DNA from 4 places in the Nostoc sp. MS1 genome. Region 1 is predicted to be linked to each of the others. Evidence: predicted binding sites of a transcription regulator. Region 1 holds the regulator's gene; each other region holds the start of a gene.
What was found. The regulator NtcA, encoded in region 1, controls nitrogen genes in cyanobacteria. The targets are predictions, from matches to a motif close to TNTGTANNNNNNNNTACANA.
Positions count from the first base shown of each region.

Region 2: NSMS1_RS19150 (Glu/Leu/Phe/Val family dehydrogenase) is a predicted target of NtcA. The motif match lies at 1,102-1,121, and genes of this name have one in related genera.
Region 3: rpe (ribulose-phosphate 3-epimerase) is a predicted target of NtcA. The motif match lies at 1,413-1,432, and genes of this name have one in related genera.
Region 4: NSMS1_RS00490 (S-adenosyl-l-methionine hydroxide adenosyltransferase family protein) is a predicted target of NtcA. The motif match lies at 876-895, and genes of this name have one in related genera.

Region 1 is NZ_AP023441.1:2,805,762-2,807,971, forward strand. It holds gene fabI (enoyl-ACP reductase FabI) at 1-281, opposite strand, end outside; gene ntcA (global nitrogen regulator NtcA) at 873-1,544, shown strand; gene NSMS1_RS12155 (DUF3084 domain-containing protein) at 1,724-2,210, shown strand, end outside.
Region 2 is NZ_AP023441.1:4,416,165-4,418,374, forward strand. It holds gene NSMS1_RS19145 (transposase) at 1-823, shown strand, start outside; gene NSMS1_RS19150 (Glu/Leu/Phe/Val family dehydrogenase) at 1,206-2,210, shown strand, end outside.
Region 3 is NZ_AP023441.1:2,554,475-2,556,684, reverse strand. It holds gene NSMS1_RS11085 (S8 family serine peptidase) at 1-1,233, opposite strand, end outside; gene rpe (ribulose-phosphate 3-epimerase) at 1,459-2,166, shown strand.
Region 4 is NZ_AP023441.1:112,990-115,199, reverse strand. It holds gene NSMS1_RS00490 (S-adenosyl-l-methionine hydroxide adenosyltransferase family protein) at 41-841, opposite strand; gene NSMS1_RS00485 (hypothetical protein) at 955-1,110, shown strand; gene NSMS1_RS00480 (DUF305 domain-containing protein) at 1,339-2,016, shown strand.

The DNA.
Region 1 (2,210 bases):
CAATGAATCAGAATATCTAACCTGCCCCATTTATCGCGGATAGTATCAAAGGTGGACTGAATTTGTTCATCGTTTTGAACATTACAGGGAACGAATAAGCTGGGATTGAGGGGTTCTACAAGTTCCGCAACTTTTTTCTCCAATTTGCCGCGTTCATCTGGTAGGTAAGTAATACCAAGGTTCGCTCCTGCTGCGTGCAGTTGTTGGGCAATTCCCCAGGCAATGGAGCGATTATTGGCGATACCTGTAACCAAGGCATTTTTTCCGTTCAGATTCAGCATATACAATTTTGATGTGCTTATTTTGATTTATTCATTAGGAGCATACCTGAATCGTTGACCTATTGGTTAGTGGTTATTGGTCATTAGTCCATAGTCCATAGTCATCGGTCAGTTGTTCGTAGCATTACGGAAATGGAAGATGAGGAAGTAGGTGGAGATGAGGTAGATGAGGTAGATGAGGTAGATGAAATAATTCACTCCTGCCTCCTGCCTTTTGACTGTGGACTAATGACTAATGACTAATGACAAACGGAGTCCTTTATCTATGTTTTATACATTGGTTACAAAAATGTTTATTATTAATGGAGTTTTTTAGAATAAAATGTTTGTTAATTCTTAAGATATTTTCAAGATTACTTAATTTTTTCTGTAAGAAACCTGATGGTTAGAGCAAGTAGAAGTATCTATCAAGAATTGATGGCTAAAAATAGCAGAAATTAGGTATCATTATGAACAAATATCCTTAAAGTTGTGTGTTTGAGTATAGGAAAGTACAGAATGGTTAACGGTGCTTTATTCATTTTTCAGGTGTATTCTTAGGTAATTAGTTTTTAGTTTTTTATTATTCCGGTATTGGGTAGGGGAAGGGAGATGATCGTGACACAAGATAAGGCCCTAGCAAATGTTTTTCGTCAGATGGCAACCGGGGCATTTCCGCCGGTTGTAGAAACGTTTGAACGCAATAAAACGATCTTTTTTCCTGGCGATCCTGCCGAACGAGTTTACTTTCTTTTGAAAGGCGCTGTAAAACTTTCCAGGGTGTACGAGGCAGGAGAAGAAATTACAGTCGCACTGCTACGGGAAAATAGCGTTTTTGGAGTCCTGTCTTTGTTGACAGGAAACAAGTCAGATCGGTTTTACCATGCGGTGGCATTTACTCCAGTAGAATTGCTGTCTGCACCCATTGAACAAGTTGAGCAAGCACTTAAGGAAAATCCTGAACTATCAATGTTAATGCTGCGGGGTCTATCTTCGCGGATTCTGCAAACAGAAATGATGATTGAAACTTTGGCTCACCGAGATATGGGTTCAAGGTTAATCAGTTTTCTGTTAATTCTCTGCCGTGATTTTGGTATTCCCTGTGCAGATGGCATCACCATTGACTTGAAGTTATCTCATCAAGCGATCGCAGAAGCAATTGGTTCCACTCGCGTTACTGTTACGAGGCTATTAGGGGATCTCCGCGAGAAAAAAATGATTTCCATCCACAAAAAGAAAATTACTGTGCATAAACCAGTGACTCTCAGCAGACAGTTCACTTAAAATCAGCCCAGTTAACTGTGATCAAGGGTGGGTGGCGCATGTTATATTTTTGTAAATAACGCATATAGTTGGAACAAAGTCGAAAACCTTGGTAATTTCAGCTATTGCCACCCTCCCATCCTCCACAGATAATGATTGAAAGTAGTAGGCTGTATCTGGACGCAATTCGGTAGCAGAAGATGACCACCGGGTACATCCTCATCGCAGCAATTTTAATTCTGGGAGGTGTAATTGCCACTGTTGGCGATCGCATCGGCACAAGAGTTGGCAAAGCACGCCTCTCACTGTTTAATCTACGCCCTAAAAATACGGCTGTACTGGTAACTATTATTACTGGTGGATTAATTTCTGCCACTACCTTAGCTATTCTATTTCTTGCTGATGAAGGGCTACGGAAAGGGGTGTTTGAGTTAGAAGATATTCAAAAAGACCTCAGACAAAAACGAGAACAGCTCAAAGTTGCTGAGGCACAAAAAAGCCAAGTAGAAGCTGAACGCAATAAAGTTAATCAAGAGTTAGAAATCACCAGAAGCGATAAAAGACAGGTAGAAACTCAGCGCGACGAAGCGAAGAAAGAGAAACTAAAAGCACAGCAAGATTTAGCACAAACACAAGCACAATTCCAGCGCACACAAAGCCGGCTAGGTCAAGTTGTCACGCAATATC
Region 2 (2,210 bases), 1.6 Mb from region 1:
CAAGAATAAAACCCAGGTAGTTCTCACATCTGAATTACTCAGAATTCAGAAGATGATTAAGTCGCTATTTAAGTTATTAGCTAAATTTATTCCCCTTACTTACTTAGTATTGGATGGACACTTTGGGAATAATAATGCCTTGCAGATGGCTCGTCAAGTTAACTTGCATATAATTTCTAAGCTTCGCTCTGATTCAGCATTATATATACCTTATCAACACCCTGACCCCAATAGTCGCTCTCGTCGTAAATACGGAGACAAAATTGACTACAACAACATACCTAAGAAGTATTTATGTCAAAGTACCGTTGATGATGATATCCAAACTGACGTTTATCAAGTTACATTACTTCACAAAGAATTTGCCCAATCTCTAAATGTAGTTATTCTCGTCAAAACCAATCTTAAAACTCATGCTCGTAGTCATGTAATTCTATTTTCTAGTGATCTAAAATTGTCATCTGAAAAAATAATTGACTACTACAAGCTACGCTTTCAGATCGAATTCAATTTTCGAGATGCCAAGCAATTTTGGGGATTGGAAGATTTTATGAACTTAAGTCAAACTGCTGTAACTAATGCTGCTAATCTAGCATTCTTTATGGTCAACTTATCCCATCATCTTCTCGCGGATTTTCGTCTCCTTAATCCCGACTCCGGCATCCTTGACCTTAAGGCTCACTATCGTGGTTTTCGATATGTCCGTGAAATTTTAAAAATGCTTCCCGAAATACCTGAGCCTATTTTATTAACTCAGATTTTTGCCAAACTTACTTCTTTGGGACGTATTCATAACGTTTCTACAGGCGTTGAACCCTCGTAAATTGGCTAAGGTATTGAAGTAATAGATTTCATCTTAAGTAATTAGGAAAAAATCACCATAGTTTTGCATGTGGAAACTATGAAGAAAACCACATACTGTCAAGGCTTTGGAAGAATTAGGTAAAGTGCGTGCAAAAAGCTTTCAGCGATGAACTGACAAATATTGTCGAACACGTAAGTATGAAACGTAAATTACTTACATTTTATATTCTTGCTGGCAACCTTTAATTTATCCTATATTTTCACACCCAACATCTCTTACCAAAAAATTAAAATAAAATTGTAACAAAAACTACAAAATTAGCTTTTTTTATAAAAAAATAAGATAAGCTAGGCATATATATATCTAGTTCGCAAAGATACTGCGAATAGGAGAAAATTTTATGGTTTCCATGCCGACGCTACCATTGGCAGGTGCTACTCCAGGTCATATTTGCCCCTTTGATCAAGCCTGTAGTTACTTAGAAGCTGCTGCTAAAGAATTAAGGTTAGATCAAGGAACACTGGAAATTCTCAGCCACCCACGTAGAGTAGTTACAGTTTCTATTCCTGTAAAACTAGACAATGGTGATATACGGGTTCTAGCAGGGCATAGGGTACAGCATTCTGATATTTTAGGCCCCTACAAAGGCGGAACACGTTACCATCCGGCTGTAACTCTCAACGAGGTATCCGCATTAGCAATGCTGATGACTTGGAAATGTGCGTTGTTGGGTATTCCCTATGGTGGCGCGAAGGGAGGTATCGCCATAGATCCACAAAATTATAGTGTGGGTGAATTAGAGCGAATTACTCGTCGTTATACTAGCGAGTTGATTAAAGATATTGGGCCTGCACTCGACATTCCAGCGCCAGATGTAGGGACTTCCGCCCGTGAGATGGCTTGGATGATGGATACTTACTCTATGAATGTTGGTCACGCTGTACCAGGAGTTGTCACAGGTAAGCCGATTTCCGTCGGTGGTTCACGGGGACGAGAAATGGCGACTGGACGGGGTGTGATGATTATTGTGCGGGAAGCACTTGCAGATATAGGTAAATCCCTAGAGGGCGTACGAGTAGTTATTCAAGGTTTTGGTAATGTTGGTGGTGCGGCGGCTGAATTATTACACCAAGCTGGAGCAAAAATTCTGGCTGTCTCTACAGTTGCAAGTGGAATATATTCTCCTGACGGTTTAGATATTCCTGCATTAAAAGCCTACGCTGCGGAAAATCATAAGAGTATTGTTGGTTTTCCAGGATCTACGGCTATTAGTAATGCAGAGTTGCTAACTTTACCTTGTGATGTTTTAATTCCTGCCGCATTAGAAAACCAAATCACAGAGGAAAATGTAGATCAGATACAAGCACAAATAGTGGCGGAGGCGGCTAACGGCCCTGTGACGTTG
Region 3 (2,210 bases), 250 kb from region 1:
ATCTACTTGTCGATAATCCCAACCAATTGCCGGAATTGGTGCTGTTGGTTGCCATTGACCCGCACTAAATTGCTGATAGGCACGAAACGCATTCAAATGACCTGTTCCCATTTGCGCATCTAAGGGAATTTTCGGGTTTTTATAGGCATCAGAACTCAACCAGTCTTGATTTTGTTTATCAATAAGTGTCCGAGTCATGCCCAGCATTAAGCCATTACCATTATCTTGTACTTTATCTGCCGAATTGAGTAATACAGCTTTCGTCACTTGCTGACGGCGGCTATCAATGCTCCAGTGTGGTTGTTTTGTCCGTAGTTGTCTATCACCAAACTCTTGTAATAAAGCAACAGTAGCTGTCACATGAGGCGCAGCAAAGCTTGTACCTGTTACCTTGTTTACTTTGCCATCGGGATTGAGCATGGCAATATTACTCCCAGGCGCTACTATACTCACAGCGCGGCGACCATCAATATTAAATTCCCTACCCGCCAAGCGACCACTTACACCCTGATTCACCCCAGCTAGATTAGAAACGTCTACTTTATTAAAAATCCCTCCTCGTCGGGATGAAAAAGCCACGTTAACTGCGTTAAAATTATCTGTAGGGATAGGTATACCCCCTTTACCCTGATTGCCAGCGATCGCATACAAAACATTGTGAACGCGACTCGACCAATCAACACATAAAGTTAGTAAAGCATTCCCATCTAGAACAGCCTCCGGTCGAGGGTCACGGTTGAGGGGTTCACCAAAACTAAAGTTAATTGCCCGGACATCACCACCATTTTGTAAAGCTATGTGCTGCGCGGACAAACACTCCTCTGGTTGACCCATATTTTTTGTAGAACCCACCGCCGACGAATATAACCTTGCTTCCGGCGCAACCCCAGGTAAAGCTTTGTCCCTACTCACCATCACACCGGCAACATTATAAGCGTGGGGGTCAACACCATTATTAGACTTAGCTGGGCCATTGCGTAAAAAGACAGCCGCCAGTGATACAGCGCGATTTTTTGACACCGCCTTATCCCAACCAAACATCCCAGGACGACCGATTTCCACCTGACCGATAGCAATTTTACGACCGAGTAAATTATAAGGAGGTTGATGTAACCTCAAAGCATCAATACCATTAGTTCCTATAGAACTTGATAAAGGTATAGCCAACACAGGTACACTCAAACAAGAAGCACTAAATCCGCAAATTATCCAAATTAGTTTTTTCATAGTCATTAGTCATTAGTCATCAGTCATTAGTCCATAGTCAATAGTCCACAGTCAAAAGGTAGGAGGTAGTAAGAGGTTAAAGGCTTCTTCCTTTCTCCCTTCCCCCTCTCCCTCATCTCACTCATCTCCCACTCCCTACTCCCCACTCCCTTGTTTCTAAAATTCTCAATATTTTGTTACAAGATTTTGTTACAATGCTTACAGACGAGGACGCTAAAAAAGCCACTAGCCATGACCCAAAACCGATCTGAAAAACCCATAGTAATTGCTCCATCTATCCTATCAGCCGATTTTAGCCGTTTAGGCGAGGAGATTCGCGCCGTAGACGCGGCTGGAGCCGATTGGATTCATGTTGATGTAATGGACGGTCGTTTTGTACCTAATATAACGATAGGGCCTCTGGTAGTGGAGGCGATTCGTCCGGTTACAACTAAGCCTCTGGATGTCCACTTGATGATTGTGGAACCAGAAAAGTATGTAGAAGGCTTTGCTAAAGCAGGAGCTGATATTATTTCTGTTCACGCGGAACATAATGCTTCTCCTCACTTACACCGCACTCTGGGACAAATCAAAGAGTTAGGTAAAAAAGCTGGAGTAGTTCTCAATCCCGGCACTCCTTTAGAACTGATTGAATATGTACTAGAATTAGCTGACCTAGTACTAATTATGAGTGTTAACCCAGGTTTTGGTGGTCAAAGCTTTATTCCTGGTGTATTGCCGAAAATTCGTAAGCTACGTCAAATGTGTGATGAGCGCGGTTTAGACCCCTGGATTGAAGTAGATGGCGGACTCAAAGCTAATAATACTTGGCAAGTTCTAGAAGCAGGTGCTAATGCAGTTGTGGCTGGTTCTGCGGTATTTAATGCTAAGGATTATGCTGAGGCTATTACAAATATTCGCAACAGCAAGCGTCCTACACCAGAATTGGCTAAGGTTTAAGCAATTAGTTAGTAAATAATTAAAAGGCGATCACAAATTGCGAT
Region 4 (2,210 bases), 2.7 Mb from region 1:
TAGTCAACAGTCAACGGTCAACGGTCAACTGTTATCTAGTCTAATAACTAATTAGTTCTAGAGGGTCTTGCAAATTTATTTGTAGCTTTGAGTGTGCGTTACCGTTATTGATGGCAATTTCTACCCAGCCATGACTCCCAACTAAAGCTAATACCTCTCCCGTCTGTACTTCACTGTAGGTATTACATCCTGGAATCGTCAAACCACCAACTTGCACACCCCATTTTCTACCTTTGGTGTAATCACCGGGAATATTACTGACTAAATTCCCAAAGTAATCTATATATTGTATGCAGCCTGACCAACCTGTTGTTGTTTGGGTGCAGTTTTCCAGGCTCATCTGTATCAAACTAGCTGGGTCAATTTCAATTCCTAATTGTTGCAATGATACACCATCGGCAAGATAAGCGCCGACTGGGGCGAAAATGTCTCTACCATGAAAAGTTTTACTAAGTTCAGGGGTGCGCCAATATTGGGAATTAGTGAGTTCAACGGCTGCAATGGCGGGACTTTGAGCTAATACACCGCTAAATATGCCATTGTCCGGCCCTACTAGAAATCCACCTGCAAATTGTACAGCGATCGCTCGTCTTTTCCCACCCACCTCCGGATCTACTACGGCTATATGTACCGTCTCTTCAGGGAAGTAAAGGTAAGCATTCATTAAACAAAACCTCGCAGCCGCAATATTCTGTGGCGGGATCTGATGGGTTAAGTCAACTACCTTCAGGTTGGGGTTGATTTGGGCTATGACTCCCTTCATTACAGCCACATAAACGTCGCGATCACCAAAATCGCTCAATAACGTTACAAAGGTCTGTTTTCTGTAATTTTCTGACATAACTTGCAAAAATATGTATATAGAACTAAAATTTTCTGTAGCATAAACTACTAAATTTATGCTATGTTATGAATAACAGACATAATAGAGAAGAATGACAAGAGGTTAATTCTATGAGCCAAGGTAGATTTAAGGCTAATAGTGCTACACAAGAAGTCCACAGACAAAATATTCAAAGAAATATCGAGCATCGCTTGGAAGTAGCTAGAGCTAAAGGCGATGAAAGACTAGTTCGTCAATTAGAAGCAGAATTAAGGCAATTTGCTTAAATTTCAGTGTTCATAGTTCATAGTGTTGTTGTGTTATCCCGCCAAGGCGGGTTTTTTTGTTGGTCATTAGTCATTAGTCATTAGTCATTAGTCAACAGTCAACAGTCCATAGTTATTTCCCCCTGCTTCCTCATCCCCCTCATCTCCCTCTCTCCCAAAAAACTTGACCCTCCACCCAACTGGAGAGTCCACAATGGAGAGAGTAGAACGCTGTGGAGAAAATATTGAATGTTACGCCCCGATGTAAAAAATAGCTTTTTGGCGCTTGGCTTTGTAGTGCTGACATCTCTAACAGGAGGGATGTTGACGGCTTGTTCTACAAATTCTCAAACTCAAAATGAAACTCCAAAACCTACTGCAATTGATGCTAGTACCCAGCAGCATCACAATCACAGTATGGCAATGGATTTAGGCCCAGCAGATGCTAACTATGATTTGCGTTTTATTGATGCGATGATTATGCACCATCAAGGTGCGGTGGATATGGCAAATGTTGCACAGCAGAAGTCAAAACGGAAGGAAATTAAGCAGTTGGCGACTAATATTATCAAAGCCCAAAACCAGGAAATTTCACAAATGAAACAATGGCGCACAGCTTGGTATCCCAAGGCAGGGGATCAACCAATGGCTTATGATGCCACAATGGGTCATATGATGGCGATGTCGTCTGAACAACAGCAAGGCATGATGATGAGCCAGGATTTAGGCAACGCTGATGCTGAGTTTGATTTACGCTTTATTAACGCCATGATTCCCCATCATGAAGGTGCTGTAGTAATGGCACAAGATGCTTTACAGAAGTCCCAACATCAGGAAATTAAAAACTTAGCTCAAGCCATTATTAAAGCGCAGGAAGGGGAAATTAAAGAGATGAAACAGTGGCGGACAACTTGGTATAAGAAGTAGTCAGTAACAAAAAGCGATCGCTCTATTTTAACTGAGGCGATCGCTTTATCATGAAAGCTTGACATTGATGGACTAGGGGAGTTGTAGAACATTAATTACATAAAAGTAAAGATATATATTATTGTTTTTGAATTTCAACTTAACTCTACAAATAAGTTTATAAGTTACGGAGGAATATAATTTATTCTTCACAA